Regions from separate parts of the Streptomyces sp. NPDC005485 genome, predicted to be linked through region 1. Evidence: riboswitches for the same ligand, from Rfam matches in the RefSeq annotation. Region 1 holds a riboswitch; the other holds the start of a gene.

Evidence for each region. A riboswitch is a leader RNA that binds a small molecule or an ion and turns the genes downstream of it on or off. The one in region 1 is predicted to bind cyclic di-AMP.
Region 2: linked by a shared signal. The riboswitch ahead of ABZS97_RS10840 (M23 family metallopeptidase) and the one ahead of ABZS97_RS32705 (transglycosylase family protein) in region 1 are both predicted to bind cyclic di-AMP.

Annotation. Positions count from the first base shown of each region.
Region 1 covers NZ_JBEXDZ010000129.1:4,559-11,587, forward strand. The annotation lists gene ABZS97_RS32685 (Ppx/GppA phosphatase family protein) at 1-685, opposite strand, end outside; gene ABZS97_RS32690 (DUF501 domain-containing protein) at 682-1,212, opposite strand; gene ABZS97_RS32695 (septum formation initiator family protein) at 1,321-1,797, opposite strand; gene eno (phosphopyruvate hydratase) at 1,902-3,182, opposite strand; gene ABZS97_RS32705 (transglycosylase family protein) at 3,492-4,196, opposite strand; cyclic di-AMP (ydaO/yuaA leader) riboswitch at 4,200-4,365, opposite strand; gene ABZS97_RS32710 (transglycosylase family protein) at 4,595-5,656, opposite strand; gene ABZS97_RS32715 (cytochrome P450) at 5,842-7,029, opposite strand, start outside.
Region 2 covers NZ_JBEXDZ010000023.1:15,124-22,152, forward strand. The annotation lists gene ABZS97_RS10825 (GNAT family N-acetyltransferase) at 1-2,742, opposite strand, end outside; gene ABZS97_RS10830 (HPr family phosphocarrier protein) at 2,917-3,198, shown strand; gene ABZS97_RS10835 (GntR family transcriptional regulator) at 3,423-4,118, opposite strand; gene ABZS97_RS10840 (M23 family metallopeptidase) at 4,326-5,090, opposite strand; cyclic di-AMP (ydaO/yuaA leader) riboswitch at 5,103-5,263, opposite strand; gene ABZS97_RS10845 (pitrilysin family protein) at 5,510-6,898, opposite strand; gene ABZS97_RS10850 (pitrilysin family protein) at 6,895-7,029, opposite strand, start outside.

The DNA.
Region 1 (7,029 bases):
CGATCGAGGACACCGTCGTCACCGAACCCGCGAGGCCGACCAGCGTGTGCGCCTCGCGCAGCGGCACGGCCTGCTCGGCGAGGTCCAGCGCGGCCTCGATGTCGGCCCGGATCGCCCCGATCTGCGCGGGCGACGGCGGATCGCTCACCGTGCCGTCGTGCACGAGGTGCCGCTCGGTCATCCGTACGCACCCGATGTCCACGGAGCGCGCCCCGCGCACATGGTCGTCGCCCACGACGAACTCCGTCGAGCCGCCCCCGATGTCCACGACCAGGTACGGCTTCGCCAGGTCGTCGCGGCCCGTCAGCTCCTTGGTCGCGCCGGTGAAGGAGAACTCCGCCTCCTGGTCACCGCTGATCACCTCGGGCTCGACGCCCAGGATGTCCAGGACCCCGCGCACGAACTCGTCGCGGTTCTCGGCGTCCCGCGAGGCCGACGTCGCGACGAAACGCAGCCGCTCGGCCCCGTGCTCCTTGATGACCGCCGCGTACTCCCGGCAGGCCGCGAACGTCCGCTCCAGCGCCTCCGGCGCCAGCCTGCCCGTACGGTCCACACCCTGGCCGAGCCGGACGATGGTCATCCGCCGGTCCAGGTCGACGAGTTCGCCGCTGACCGGGTCCACGTCGGCGACGAGGAGCCGGATGGAGTTCGTACCGCAGTCGATGGCGGCGACACGGCTGCTCACTCGGTGTCCTCGCTCGCCGTCGTCACGCACGCACCCTTGCGCCACCACTCCGGCAGCATCGCGATCGCCTCGTCCCCGAGCGGGTTGACGCCGGGGCCCGCCGCCAGCGAGTGCCCGACCAGCACGTGCAGGCACTTCACCCGGTCCGGCATGCCGCCCGCGCTGGGGAAGCCCTCCAGCACCTCGATGGAGTCGCGCCGCGCGATGTAGTCCTCGTGCGCGGCCCGGTACGCCGCCGCCAGCTCGGGATCCGTCGCCAGCCGCTCGGTCATCTCCTTCATGACCCCGTTGGCCTCCAGCGTCCCGATCGCGGAGGCGGCCCGCGGGCACGTCAGGTAGTACGTCGTCGGGAACGGCGTGCCGTCCGGCAGCCGGGGCGCCGTCTCGACGACGTCCGGCTGACCGCAGGGGCAGCGGTGCGCGATCGCGCGCAGCCCGCGCGGCGGACGGCCGAGCTGCTGCTTGAAGGCCTCGACGTCCGCGTCGGTGGGCTCGGTGCGCGGGGTGGTCGGCGGAGGCGTTTGCATACCTGTTCTTTCCTACTGGTCCTGCGTGCTGATCGGTCTTGCGTACTGAGTCGGTCCTACGTGCTCATCCGGTCCTACGTGCGCAACTGGTCCTGCCTGCTCAGCGGTTCACCGGTCGGCGGCGTCGGACTTGTCCACGCCGTCCCAGACGTTCGAGTACCAGGGGCGGTCGGCCGCCCCCTTCTCCGCGCGGGACTGCTTCGCCGCGTCCGGGTCGATCACGATGTAACCGGTCTCGCCCGGCATGACGTAGTGCAGCCGCTGCCGGATCTGCTGCTCCGCGTACGCGTCGTCCTGCCAGCGCGCCTTGAGGTCGCGCAGCTGCTCGACCCGCTGCCGGGCCTGCTGCTGCTCCCGCTGCTGGTCGGCGATCTCGGCGCGCTGGGAGACGTACTGCCTTATCGGGTACGCGAGCGCGACGATCAGGGTGCACAGGACGAGGGCGAGGAGCGCGGCCCGGCCCGTCAGCCGGGAGCGGCGGGCCTGGCGCTTGGTCTGGGAGCGGTAGACACGGGCCGCCGTCTGCTCGCCGAGCACCCGCAGCCTGGTCGCGGTGGAGAACCGGTCCCGGTCCTTCACGGCCATCGTCCCGCCTCCCGTTCGTCCCGTTTCACACGCGCGTACGTCCCCGCACACGGTACGGGACCGAGTACGGGGACGTACGTACGACGCTTCCTACGAGGCTACGGTCAGCCCTTGAAGCGGGGGAAGGCGCTGCGGCCGGCGTACACCGCGGCGTCGTCGAGGATCTCCTCGATGCGCAGCAGCTGGTTGTACTTGGCGACGCGGTCCGAGCGGGCCGGGGCGCCGGTCTTGATCTGGCCGCAGTTCACCGCGACGGCGAGGTCGGCGATGGTGACGTCCTCGGTCTCGCCGGAGCGGTGGGACATCATGCACTTGAAGCCGTTGCGCTGGGCCATCTCGACGGCGTCCAGGGTCTCGGTCAGCGAACCGATCTGGTTGACCTTGACGAGCAGGGCGTTGGCGGAGCCCTCCTCGATGCCGCGGGCGAGGCGCTCCGGGTTGGTGACGAAGAGGTCGTCGCCGACGATCTGGACCTTGTCACCGATCTTCGCGGTGATGGTGTTCCAGCCGGCCCAGTCGTCCTCGTACAGCGGGTCCTCGATGGAGACCAGCGGGTACGCGGAGACGAGCTCCTCGTAGTACTCGGTCATCTCGGCGGCCGAGCGGGACTTGCCCTCGAACTCGTACTTGCCGTCCTTGTAGAACTCGGACGCGGCGACGTCGAGCGCGAGCGCGATCTGCTCGCCCGGGACGTAACCGGCCTGCTTGATGGCCTCGACGATGAGGTCGAGCGCGGCGCGGTTGGACTCCAGGTTCGGGGCGAAGCCGCCCTCGTCGCCCAGTCCGGTCGACAGACCCTTGGTCTTCAGGACCTTCTTGAGGGTGTGGTAGACCTCGGCGCCCCAGCGCAGGGCCTCGGAGAAGGACTCCGCGCCGATCGGGGCGATCATGAACTCCTGGATGTCCACGTTCGAGTCGGCGTGCGAGCCGCCGTTCAGGATGTTCATCATCGGAACGGGCAGCAGGTGCGCGTTCGGGCCGCCCAGGTAGCGGAAGAGGGGGAGGTCGCTGGCCTCGGAGGCGGCGTGGGCGACGGCGAGGGAGACGCCGAGGATGGCGTTGGCGCCGAGCGAGCCCTTGTTGTCGGTGGCGTCCAGGTCGAACATCGCCTGGTCGATCAGGCGCTGCTCGGTGGCGTCGTAGCCGACGAGCTCCGGGCCGATCTGCTCGATGACCGCGAGGACGGCCTTCTCGACACCCTTGCCCTGGTAGCGGTTCGGGTCACCGTCGCGGAGCTCGATGGCCTCGAAGGCACCCGTGGAGGCGCCGGACGGGACGGCCGCACGGCCGGTGCTGCCGTCGTCGAGGCCGACCTCGACCTCGACGGTGGGGTTGCCTCGCGAGTCGAGGATTTCCCGGGCTACGACGACGTCGATGGACGGCACGAGCATCTCCTTCTGGGATGTGACGCGGGTACACAGGACTTCGGCAGTCCCGCGAGATGAGCCTAACCGGCCCAGGGCGATCGGCCAGCCGGTCGACCACTCCTTGAGCAGAACTCAGGGTAAACATTGTTCCAGAACGGAACAAAAAAGGAATGAAGAGGGCGAGGAGAGCCGCGAAGCGGGCCAAGAAAAAAACCCCGCTCCAGTGCGTACGGGGGAACACGCACCGGAGCGGGGAGCCCGTGGGGACGGGGGGTGCCCCTCACGTGGCCTCCACTATGAAGGCCACGCATGGGAGGAGGCTGTGGTTCAGCTGAGGTGAAGCTGCTGACCGGGGTAGATGAAGTCGGCGTCGTCGATGATGTCCTGGTTCAGCTTGAACAGCTTCTGCCAGCCACCCTTGACGTGCTTCTTCTCGGCGATCGAGCTGAGGCTGTCGCCCTTCTTCACCTTGTACTCGCCGTCACCCTTCTTGACCTTCTTGCCGGTCGGGGTCTGGACGGTCTTCTTGGCGGCGGGGCGCTCCTGCGAGCGGGAGGCGTGCTGCTCGCTCGTCGTGGTGCTCTGCTGCTGCGGCTGGGTGGTGCTCTGCGAGCTGGAGCCGGAGCCCGTGTCCGACGAGGTGGAACCGCCGCCGGTCGACGCACCCGACAGGCCCACGCCACAGCTCGGCCAGGCGCCCTTGCCCTGCGAGGCGAGAACCTTCTCGGCGACCGCTATCTGCTCGGACTTGGAGGCCTGGTCGGCGGAGGAGGCGTACGCGGTGCCGCCGTACGCGGCCCACGTGGACGAGGAGAACTGGAGGCCGCCGTAGTAACCGTTGCCGGTGTTGATCGACCAGTTGCCGCCGGACTCGCACGAGGCGACGGCGTCCCACTCGGAGGCGGTGGCGGCGGAGGCGGTGCCGGAGGCCATCAGCGGAGCGGCGATGGCGACGCCGGTGACACCGGCGAGCGTGGCGACACGGGTGGCCTTGGACGGGCGGCGGTGCTTGCCCTTGCTGGAAAACAGCATGAGAGATCCCCTCACCGACGCCTGCGAGGTGAGCTGTCGGGTTCGGGCCGGTTGAGTTGCCCGGCCGCGCACCACTGGTGCGCGGCTTCACCCCAAGCCGGTCCGGCAACGATCACCGGGTCCGGCACTTACCTGGGTCCCCCGCTCCTGCCTACGGCGCTTGACGCGACGACTGTTCCCGTACGGCCGTTGGCAGGATTCGGCGTTGCGACCGTCGGTGCCCGCTGTGGCGAGCGGTCACGACCGTAGACATGCGATCGCCGGAATTTCAAAGACGATCAGGGCTACTGAGACTCATGTCTCACTCTCACCAAACCGGACATTCCATCTCGAACCATGACCTGAACTACCGCTGGATTTAGCCCGATTCGCCAGATGACGGCCAGTTGGTCGGCTACCTACCGGGCGGCTTCGACACTGTCCAGCTCAAGCTTCTGACCGGGGAGGATGAGGTCCGGGTCGGCGCCGAGCGCCTGCTCGTTCGCGGAGTACAAACCGGACCATCCGCCCTTCAGGTCAAGGGAGTCGGCGATGGACCAGAGACTGTCCCCGCTGCGGACGACGTACGAGCCGTCCGTCGCGCCGCGTGCGGCGCCGGAGCCGCGTGAGGCGTGACGGCCGGAGGTGTCGTCACCGCGGCTGTCGGAGGCGCCGTCGGCCGCACCCTCGCCGGTGCTCCCCTCGGCCTCTTCGCCGGCGCTGTCGCCGCGGTGGCGCCCGGAGCCGGATTCGGAGGTCGCGGTCCCGGAGGAGCCGTCCGAAGAGTCGCCGTTCTGGCCGGACTTGTCCGACTCGTCGCTCTTTGTCGACCCTGTGGTCGCACTGTCGGAATCCTGTGAGTCGCCGGAGTCGCCGTCGGACGTGTCGGCCTTGGTCGAGTTCCGGGTCTCGCCCGAGGAGGCGTCGGACGACGTGTCGGACGAGGAGTCGGAGAGGCCCGAGGAGTCGGTGCCGGAATCGGATGAACCAGACGAATCCGAAGTATCCGAGGAATCAGACGAACCTGAGGAACTCGACGAGCTGGACGAACCGGAGGAGTCGGACGAGTCCCCGGCCACGCCCGTGTCGACGTCGATCGAGCCCGAGTTCTTGCTGAGCCCGGAGAGCGGGCCACAGGTGGGCCAGGCGACGAGCCCCTGGTCGTCGAGGACCTTCTCGGCCACGGCTATCTGCTGCGAACGGCTGGCCTGGTCGGCGGTCGGCGCGTAGGTGAGGCCGCCGTACTTCTGCCAGTTCTCCTGGGTCAGCTGTAGTCCGCCGTAGTACCCGTTGCCGTCGTTGGCGCTCCAGGACCCGCCGCTCTCGCATTCTGCGACCCGATCCCATGTGGTCCCGTCGGCCGCGTGCGCACCGGTGGCACCGAGCAACGGGATGGCGATCGCCGATCCGGTCACTCCTGCCGCGACGATGAGAGCCGGAGCCTGACGGGGTCGACGGTGACGGCCGTTCCCGGAGAGCATGCGGAAGCCTTTCGCGTGACAGCAGATAACTACCGCGGCTGGTGGGCCGCGTTGACGAGTGAACGTATCCGCACTCGAACGCTTGTCACAAGTCGATGCAGCGTAGATCACGTGAAGATCACAGAGTTGAGGGAGTGTCAGGTTTACCTGCCCCTGGAGTGCACATATGCGCGCGCCAGGGGGCACTACCGGCCCGGGGTGAACTCCACGGGGAGCGTGCGCAGTCCACGCATGATGAGTCCGCCGCGCCAGCGCAAATCGGCCGAATCCCCCGCGAGTTGCAGGTCGGGAAGGCGGGTGAGAAGCGTCGCGAGAGCGGTCTGGCCTTCCAGGCGGGCGAGCGGAGCGCCGAGGCAGTAGTGGATGCCGTGCCCGTATCCGAGGTGCTGGTTGTCGCGGCGGGTGAGGTCGAGGGTGTCCGGCCGGTCGAACCGCTCGGGATCGCGGTCGGCAGCCGCGAGGACGACGAGGACGGGGTCGCCCGGCGCGATGTGCTGCCCGCCGAGGACGACGGGCTCCGTGGCGAACCGCCAGGTCGCGAGTTCGACAGGGCCGTCGTAGCGGAGGAGTTCCTCGACCCCGGTCTCCAGCAGCCCGGTCTCACCGGCGGCGACGGACTGCTGCAGGGCGGCCCGCTGCTCGGGGTGGGTGAGCAGGGCGTACATGCCGTTGCCGATGAGGTTGACGGTGGTCTCGAACCCGGCGAACAGAAGGATGAAGGCCATCGCGGCCGCCTCGTTCTCGGTGAGGTGCTCACCGTGGTCGGAGGCGCGGATGAGGCCGGAGATCAGGTCCTCGCCGGGGGTGGGATGCTCGGGAAGGGCCTGGCGCTTTCGGTGGATGAGCTCGGCGAGATAGCCGCGCATCTTCTTCACGGACCGGGCGACCCCGCCCCGCGGTCCGCCGCCGTGCCGGATCATCATGCCCGCCCAGTCCCGGAAGTCGTCCTGGTCCTCGCGGGGAACGCCGAGCAGGTCGCAGATGGCGTAGATCGGGAGCGGGAACGCGAAGTCGTGGATGAGGTCGGCGGACCCCTTCTCCGCGAACCGGTCGATGAGATGGTCGGTCAGCTCCTGCACGCGCGGCGCGAACTCGGCGACGCGGCGGGGCGTGAACGCCTTGCTGACCAACCGCCTCAGCCGTGTGTGGTCCGGCGGATCGATGTTCAGCAGATGCGTCATCAGCTCGGCCTTGCGCTCCCCGGGGATACCGGTCTTCCCCTTGGCGTGCGCGGGCTCGTCGTGGTGTGCGGGGTTCTTGCTGAGCCGAGCGTCGGCGAGGGCCTGCCTGGCATCGGCGTACCGGGTGACCAGCCAGGCCTCGACCCCGCTGGGCAGCCGGGTCCGATGCACGGGCGCGTGCTCGCGCAGCCA
Region 2 (7,029 bases), on a different contig from region 1:
GCCGTGCGGGGCGACGACGACGGGCTCCAGGGAGACGGCGACCACCTCGGGATGGTCGTCGACCAGCCGCGACACCCTCAGCATCAGCTCTTCGAGCGCGGCCGTGTCGACCGGCGCCGAGCCCCGCCAGCCGAAGAGGAGGGGCGCCGTCCGGATCGAACGGACGAGCGAGCTCGCGTCCCGGTCGGTGACCGGAACCAAGCGGTGCGCCGTGTCACCGAGCAGTTCGGAGGCGGCCCCGGCGAGTCCGAAGGAGAGCACCGCTCCGGCCGCCGGGTCGATCACCGCGCGCACGACCGTGTCGACACCGCGCGGCGCCATCGCCTGCACGACCGGGCGCAGCTCCTCGGGCTTGCCGAAGAGGTCGGTCAATTCGGCGTACGCGCGCCGCAGTTGCTCCTCGTCCGCCAGATCCAGACGTACGCCGCCCAGGTCGGCGCGGTGGCGCAGGTGCGGGGCGGTGGTCTTGAGGGCCACCGGGTAGCCGAGGGTGTGCGCGGCCGCGACGGCGTCGTCGGGGGTGGGTGCGGGCAGGGCACGGCGTACGTCGATGCCGTACCGCGCGAGCAGTTCGCCGGCGTCCTGCGGGCCGAGCGTCAGCCCCTGGCCGCGGGCGAGCAGCATGTCGATCTGCTCGGCGGTGCCCTTCTCGTCGATGTCCTCGAACTCGGGCACCTTGCCGGGCTCGGCGGCCTCGCGCCGCCACTGGGCGTACTTCACCGCTTCGGCGAGCGCGCGGACGGCACGCTCGGCGGCGGGGTAGGCGGGGATGAGGCGGGCTTCCTGCGGTGCGGCTTCCTCGGTGCGCAGGCGTTGCTCAAGGCGGAACGGGCGGGCACCGCTTGCGACGCCGGGTGCCGTTGCATCGGCCTGGGGTGCGGTGCTGGCGGCGGCGGAGAGTGCCTCCGCGAGTCCGCCGAGTTCCACGTGCACCACGAGCACGGGCTTCGCGGGGGCCGCGGCAGCGGCGGAACGGAGCGCTTCCGCGAGGGCCTCGTCGGCGACGGACGTCTCCCCCAGGGCGGGGATCGCGGTGACGACGACCGCGTCGCACGCGCCATCGGCCAGCGCCCGCGACACCGCCGTGTGGAAGTCCTCTGCCGAGGCCGCCGTCGTCAGGTCCAGCGGCGGCAGCGGCCGCAGCCCCTGGGCGAGGCACGCGTCGTAGGTGAGCAGGCCCAGTGACTCGGAGTTCCCCAGGATCGCCACGCGGGGCCCGGCGGGGAGCGGCTGGCGGGCCAGCAGCAGACCGGCGTCGACGAGTTCGGTGATGGTGTCCACCCGGATGACCCCGGCCTGCCGCAGCAGTGCCGAGACCGTCGCGTGCGGCAGGCGCGTGGCCCGTACGGCATGTCCCTGAGGGGCCGCTCCCCCGTGCCGTGCCCCCTGGACCACGACCAGCGGTTTCGCCGCCGCCGTCCGCCGGGCGAGGCGGGTGAACTTGCGCGGGTTGCCGATGGATTCGAGGTACATCAGTGCGACGTCGGTGTTCGGGTCGTCGTACCAGTACTGGACGACGTCGTTGCCCGACACGTCCGCCCGGTTCCCCGAGGAGACGAACGTCGACACACCGGTCACCCCGGTGACGCCGCCGCCGCGCCGGTGCAGCCGGGAGAGCAGTGCGATGCCGATCGCGCCGGACTGTGCGAAGAGGCCGATCCGTCCGGGGCGCGGCATCTCGGGCGCGAGGGAGGCGTTGAGCCGCACATCGGGGGAGGTGTTGATGACGCCGAAGGCGTTGGGGCCGATGATGCGCATGCCGTACGTACGGGCCTGGCGCACGAGTTCGCGCTGGCGTGCGAGCCCGGCGGGGCCGCTCTCGGCGTATCCGGCGGAGACGACCACGAGCCCCTGGACGCCGTGCTCACCGCACTCCGCGACGATCTCCGGCACGAACGGGGCGGGAACGGCGACGACGGCGAGGTCGACGGGCTCGGGGATGTCCCTGACGGTGCGGTACGCGGGGACGCCGTCGAGTTCCTTGTCCTGCAGGGCCTTGTTCACGGCGTACAGGCGGCCGGTGAAGCCGGCGTCCTTGAGGTTGCCGAGGACGCTGCGCCCCACCCCACCGGGCGTACGGCCCGCACCGATGACGGCGACCGAGCCGGGCGCGAGCAGCCGCTGCACGGACCGCGCCTCGGCACGCTGCTCCCGCGCGCGCTGCACGGCGAGCGACCGGTCGGTGGGCTCCAGGTCGAACTCCAGGCGGACGACGCCGTCCTCGAAGCTGCGCTTCTGCGTGTACCCGGCGTCCGTGAACACCTTGATCATCTTGTTGTTGGCGGGCAGCACCTCGGCGGCGAAGCGCCGGATCCCGCGTTCGCGCGCGACGGCCGCCACGTGTTCGAGCAGAGCCGAGGCGACACCGCGGCCCTGGTGCGCGTCCTGCACGAGGAAGGCGACCTCGGCCTCGTCGGCGGGCGAGGAGGCGGGCATGCCATCGGCGTCAATACGGTCGTAGCGTACGGTGGCGATGAACTCGCCGCCCACCGTGGCCGCGAGACCCACCCGGTCCACAAAGTCGTGGTGTGTGAAGCGGTGGACGTCCTTGGCGGACAGTCGTGGGTACGGCGCGAAGAAGCGGTAGTACTTCGACTCGTCGGACACCTGCTCGTAGAAGCTGACCAGGCGCTCGGCGTCGTCGACGGTGATGGGCCTGATGCGTGCGGTGCCGCCGTCGCGCAGCACCACGTCGGCCTCCCAGTGGGCGGGATACTCGTGCCGGTCCGACGAGGTCTGCATGGGCCCCAGAGTACGGCTCGCGTCCGACAACAGCGCGGGGCAGGCTATGGGGCAGCATGAGCGGCCGAAGGACGCAAGCCGGTCGGCGTCGGAATCCAGGGGCCGCTCCGGGCACGCTTCACCGTATGGGACAATGGTCTAGACAACCCTGAGACACCTGAAGGGCAGCATCACATGGCTGAGCGCCGCGTCAACGTCGGCTGGGCCGAGGGCCTCCATGCCCGCCCCGCCTCCATCTTCGTCCGGGCGACCACCGCTTCCGGGGTCCCCGTGACGATCGCCAAGGCCGACGGCAACCCCGTCAACGCGGCCTCCATGCTCGCGGTCCTCGGCCTGGGCGCCCAGGGCGGCGAGGAGATCGTCCTCGCGTCGGACGCCGAGGGCGCGGACGCCGCCCTCGACCGTCTGGCGAAGCTGGTCGCCGAGGGGCTCGAGGAGCTTCCCGAGACCGTCTGAGCGAATCGGACACCGTACGACGCGGCCGCGTCACCCCTTCCGGGTGGCGCGGCTTCGTCGTTTTTCAGGCACGGTGATACGCACGCACGACGGAATATCCGGCACCATCCCGCGCGCACATACCGCAGCACGGAAATAGCGCGCACGGAATTCCGGGCGCACTGGAATAAGGGCAGCGGAAATAGTGCACCGCCGAATATCCCTCTTTGTATACGGCGCTCCTGTTAATGACGCAGACCCGTCATGTTTACGGGAGGTTGCGAAGTCCTCACACGGTCCGGGCGATCTCCCGCACCGGGAAAGCGGAGCCGGTGCACGGCCGTGGCGCGTTCCGTGTGCAGCGCCGTGATCGTCCGGGCGCGCTCGCTGTCACCGCGCGCCACGGCGTCCACGATGGCGCCGTGCTCGGCCCAGGAGTCCGCGGGGGAGGCCTGCGCCTCGACCGCGTACATCCAGGCGATCTTGTGCCGCAGCTGGGCCAGCGTGGAGGTCAGCGCGGGGCTTCCGGAGGCCTGCGCGAGCGTCTCGTGGAACCAGCCGCCCAGGGAGCGCAGATCCTCGCTGTGCCCCCTCCTTGCCCGCTCCTGGCCCAGCCTGACCAGGCCTCGCAGCACCTTGAGGTGGGCCTCGGTGCGCCGCTGCGCGGCCCGGGCGGCACCGAGCGGCTCAAGGAGCATGCGCATCTCCAGCAGGTCGGAGGCCTCCTGCTCGGTGGGCTCCGCGACGCACGCGCCCGCGTGTCGGCGGGTGACGACGAACCCCTCGGCCTCCAGGGTGCGCAGGGCCTCGCGGACGGGAACGCGCGAGACTCCGTAGCGACGCGCGAGGAGTTCCTCGGTGAGCCGGCCGCCTCGCTCGTAGACACCCGCGACGATGTCGTCACGGATCGCCGTGCATACCGAGTGCGCCGGAATACGCATGACCGGACCTCCGCTTTAATCCCCGCGAAACGCCATCGATTGACGCTTGTTCAGTGACTCTATTGCAGACGGCGGGAATTTCCGACGGGAGCCCGGAATCCATGGATATTTTTTGGACAGACGGCCGTTCGAAGCGACGAAGCCCCGGCTCGGTGAGCCGGGGCTTCGGAAGCGGTGCGAAGTGCGGAGAAGCGGTGAAGCGGGTCGTCAGACGTTCACTCCGTGCGAGCGGAGGTAGGCGACGGGGTCGATGTCCGAGCCGTACTCCGGGGTCGTGCGGGCCTCGAAGTGGAGGTGCGGTCCGGTGGTGTTGCCGGTGGCACCCGAGAGGCCTATCTGCGCACCCGGGGTGACCGTCTGGCCCACGGAGACGCCGATGGACGACAGGTGGCCGTACTGGGTGTACGTGCCGTCGTTCATCTTGATGACCACGTTGTTGCCGTAGGCGCCGCCCCAGCCGGCCTCGACGACGGTGCCGGAGCCGACGGCGTGGACGGACGTGCCGGACGCGGCGTGGAAGTCGACGCCCGTGTGGCTGCCGGAGGACCACAGGCTGCCGCCGGTCTTGTAGCCGGTCGAGATGTACGAGCCGCCGATCGGCAGGACGAAGGTGTTCAGGCGCTTGCGCTCGGCGGCCCGGGCGGCGCGGGCCTTGGCCACGCGCTCCTCCTCGGCCTTCTCGGCGGCACGCTTCTTCGCGGCCTCCTGGGCCTTCTTCAGCGCGGCCGCCTCGTCGGCGGCGTGCTGCTGGGCCGCGGCCTGTGCGTCGATCTGGTCGGCGAGCGAGTCGCCGATGGTGATGGCCTTTGTCAGTCCGGTGTCCTCGACGGAGGTCTCCGCGGCGAAGGCAGGGGCGGCCAGGGTGCCGATGACACCGGTGGTGGTGAGTGCGGCGACGCCCACGGCATGCGTGGTCGTGCGCTTCACACGGCTCGGGCGACGGTGCTTCCCGGTGGCGCGGGTGAACGCCATGAAGTGGCTGGTCCTTTCCTTCCTTCTCGCCTACCGGGTTAGCTGACGGGTTCGGAGCAGGAAGGTCTCCTACGGACCCCCTTCGGGAAGGGCGTCCGATTCACCCCAGGGACTACGTATGGGTCCCCGGCTCCCCTGGCTCGCGCCGTACGGGGACTCGGCGATGACTGTCCGGTGCCGCGGACGCGGCGCACTGCCTGACGAACAGCCGGACCGACGCTAAAGGGGGCGTCTTTCAATCGACAAACGGATCACGCCTTTTGTAGCGCATGCCACAGGGCAGACAGGCAACCTCCCCATCAACTCCCCATCAATACGGACAATGGGGGCTCAGGCGACGCTTTCGCCGCCCGAGCCCCCAAAGGGTCACGCCGTTATGCCCGGTTCCCTCCCGCTTCCGACACTGCGGGATGCGGCCTCTACTCCGCGGGTACGACGCTCACTTCGCCGATGCCGAGGGCCTTGACGGGCTCCTTGATCTGCGCGGCGTCGCCGACCAGGACGGTCACCAGGCGGTCCACCGGGAAGGCGTTCACGGCGGCCGCGGTGGCCTCCACGGTGCCCGTCGCGGCGAGCTGCTGGTACAGCGTGGCCTGGAAGTCGTCCGGCAGGAACTGCTCGACCTGGTCGGCGAGCGTGCCCGCGACCGCCGCCGCGGTCTCGAACTTGAGGGGCGCGACGCCCACCAGGTTCTGTACGGCGACGTCCCGCTCGGCATCCGTCAGGCCTTCGGCCGCGAGGGTGCGCAGCACCTTCCAGAGGTCGTCGAGCGCGGGACCGGTGTTGGGCGTGTCGACGGAGCCACTGATGGCCAGCATCGCGGCGCCCGTGCCGTCGGCTGCGGAGCGCAGCACCTGACCGAACGCCCGTACACCGTAGGTGTATCCCTTTTCCTCCCGCAGGACGCGGTCCAGTCGGGAGGTGAGGGTGCCGCCGAGGCAGTACGTGCCGAGCACCTGGGCGGGCCAGACGCGATCGTGCCTGTCGGCGCCGATGCGGCCGATCAGCAGCTGCGTCTGGACGGCACCCGGGCGGTCCACGATGATCACGCGGCCGGTGTCGTCGGCGGTCACCGGCGGTACGGGACGCGGCTCGGCGGACGAGCCGGTCCAGGAGCCGAGGGTTTCCGCGAGCAGCGCGTCGAGGTCCGTGCCCGTGAGGTCGCCGACGACCACGGCGGTGGCCGTGGCGGGGCGTACGTGCCTCTCGTAGAAGGCGCGTACGGCCGCCGAGTCGATGCTCTGGACGGTCTCCTCGGTGCCCTGGCGCGGGCGCGACATGCGTGCGGTCGCCGGGAACAGCTCCTTGGAGAGTTCCCTGGCGGCGCGGCGGGCCGGGTTGGCGGTCTCGTGCGGGATCTCGTCGAGCCGGTTGCGCACCAGCCGCTCGATCTCGCTGTCGGCGAACGCCGGTGCCCTGAGGGCGTCGGCGACCAGCCCGAGGGCCTTCGGGAGGCGCGAGACGGGGACTTCGAGCGACAGACGTACGCCGGGGTGGTCCGCGTGCGCGTCGAGCGTGGCGCCGCAGCGCTCCAGCTCGGCGGCGAACTCCTCGGCGGAGTATTTGTCGGTGCCCTCGGAGAAGGCGCGCGCCATGATCGTGGCGACGCCGTCGAGGCCTTCGGGTTCGGCGTCCAGCGGCGCGTCGAGGATCACCTCGACGGCGACGACCTGCTGACCGGGGCGGTGGCAGCGCAGCACGGTCAGACCGTTGCCGAGCGTGCCGCGCTCGGGGGCGGGGAAGGCCCAGGGCTTGGGCTCGCCGGCCTGTGGCTGGGGGTGGAAGTCCATCGTGGCGAGCTCGGTCACTTCGCCGCCTCCTCGTCGGTGTCTTCAGCGGCGTCGGTGTCCTCGGCGACGAGCGGCTCGTAGACGAGCACCGCGCGGTTGTCCGGGCGCAGGCGCGCCTTGGCGGCCTCCTGGACCTCCTCGGCGGTGAC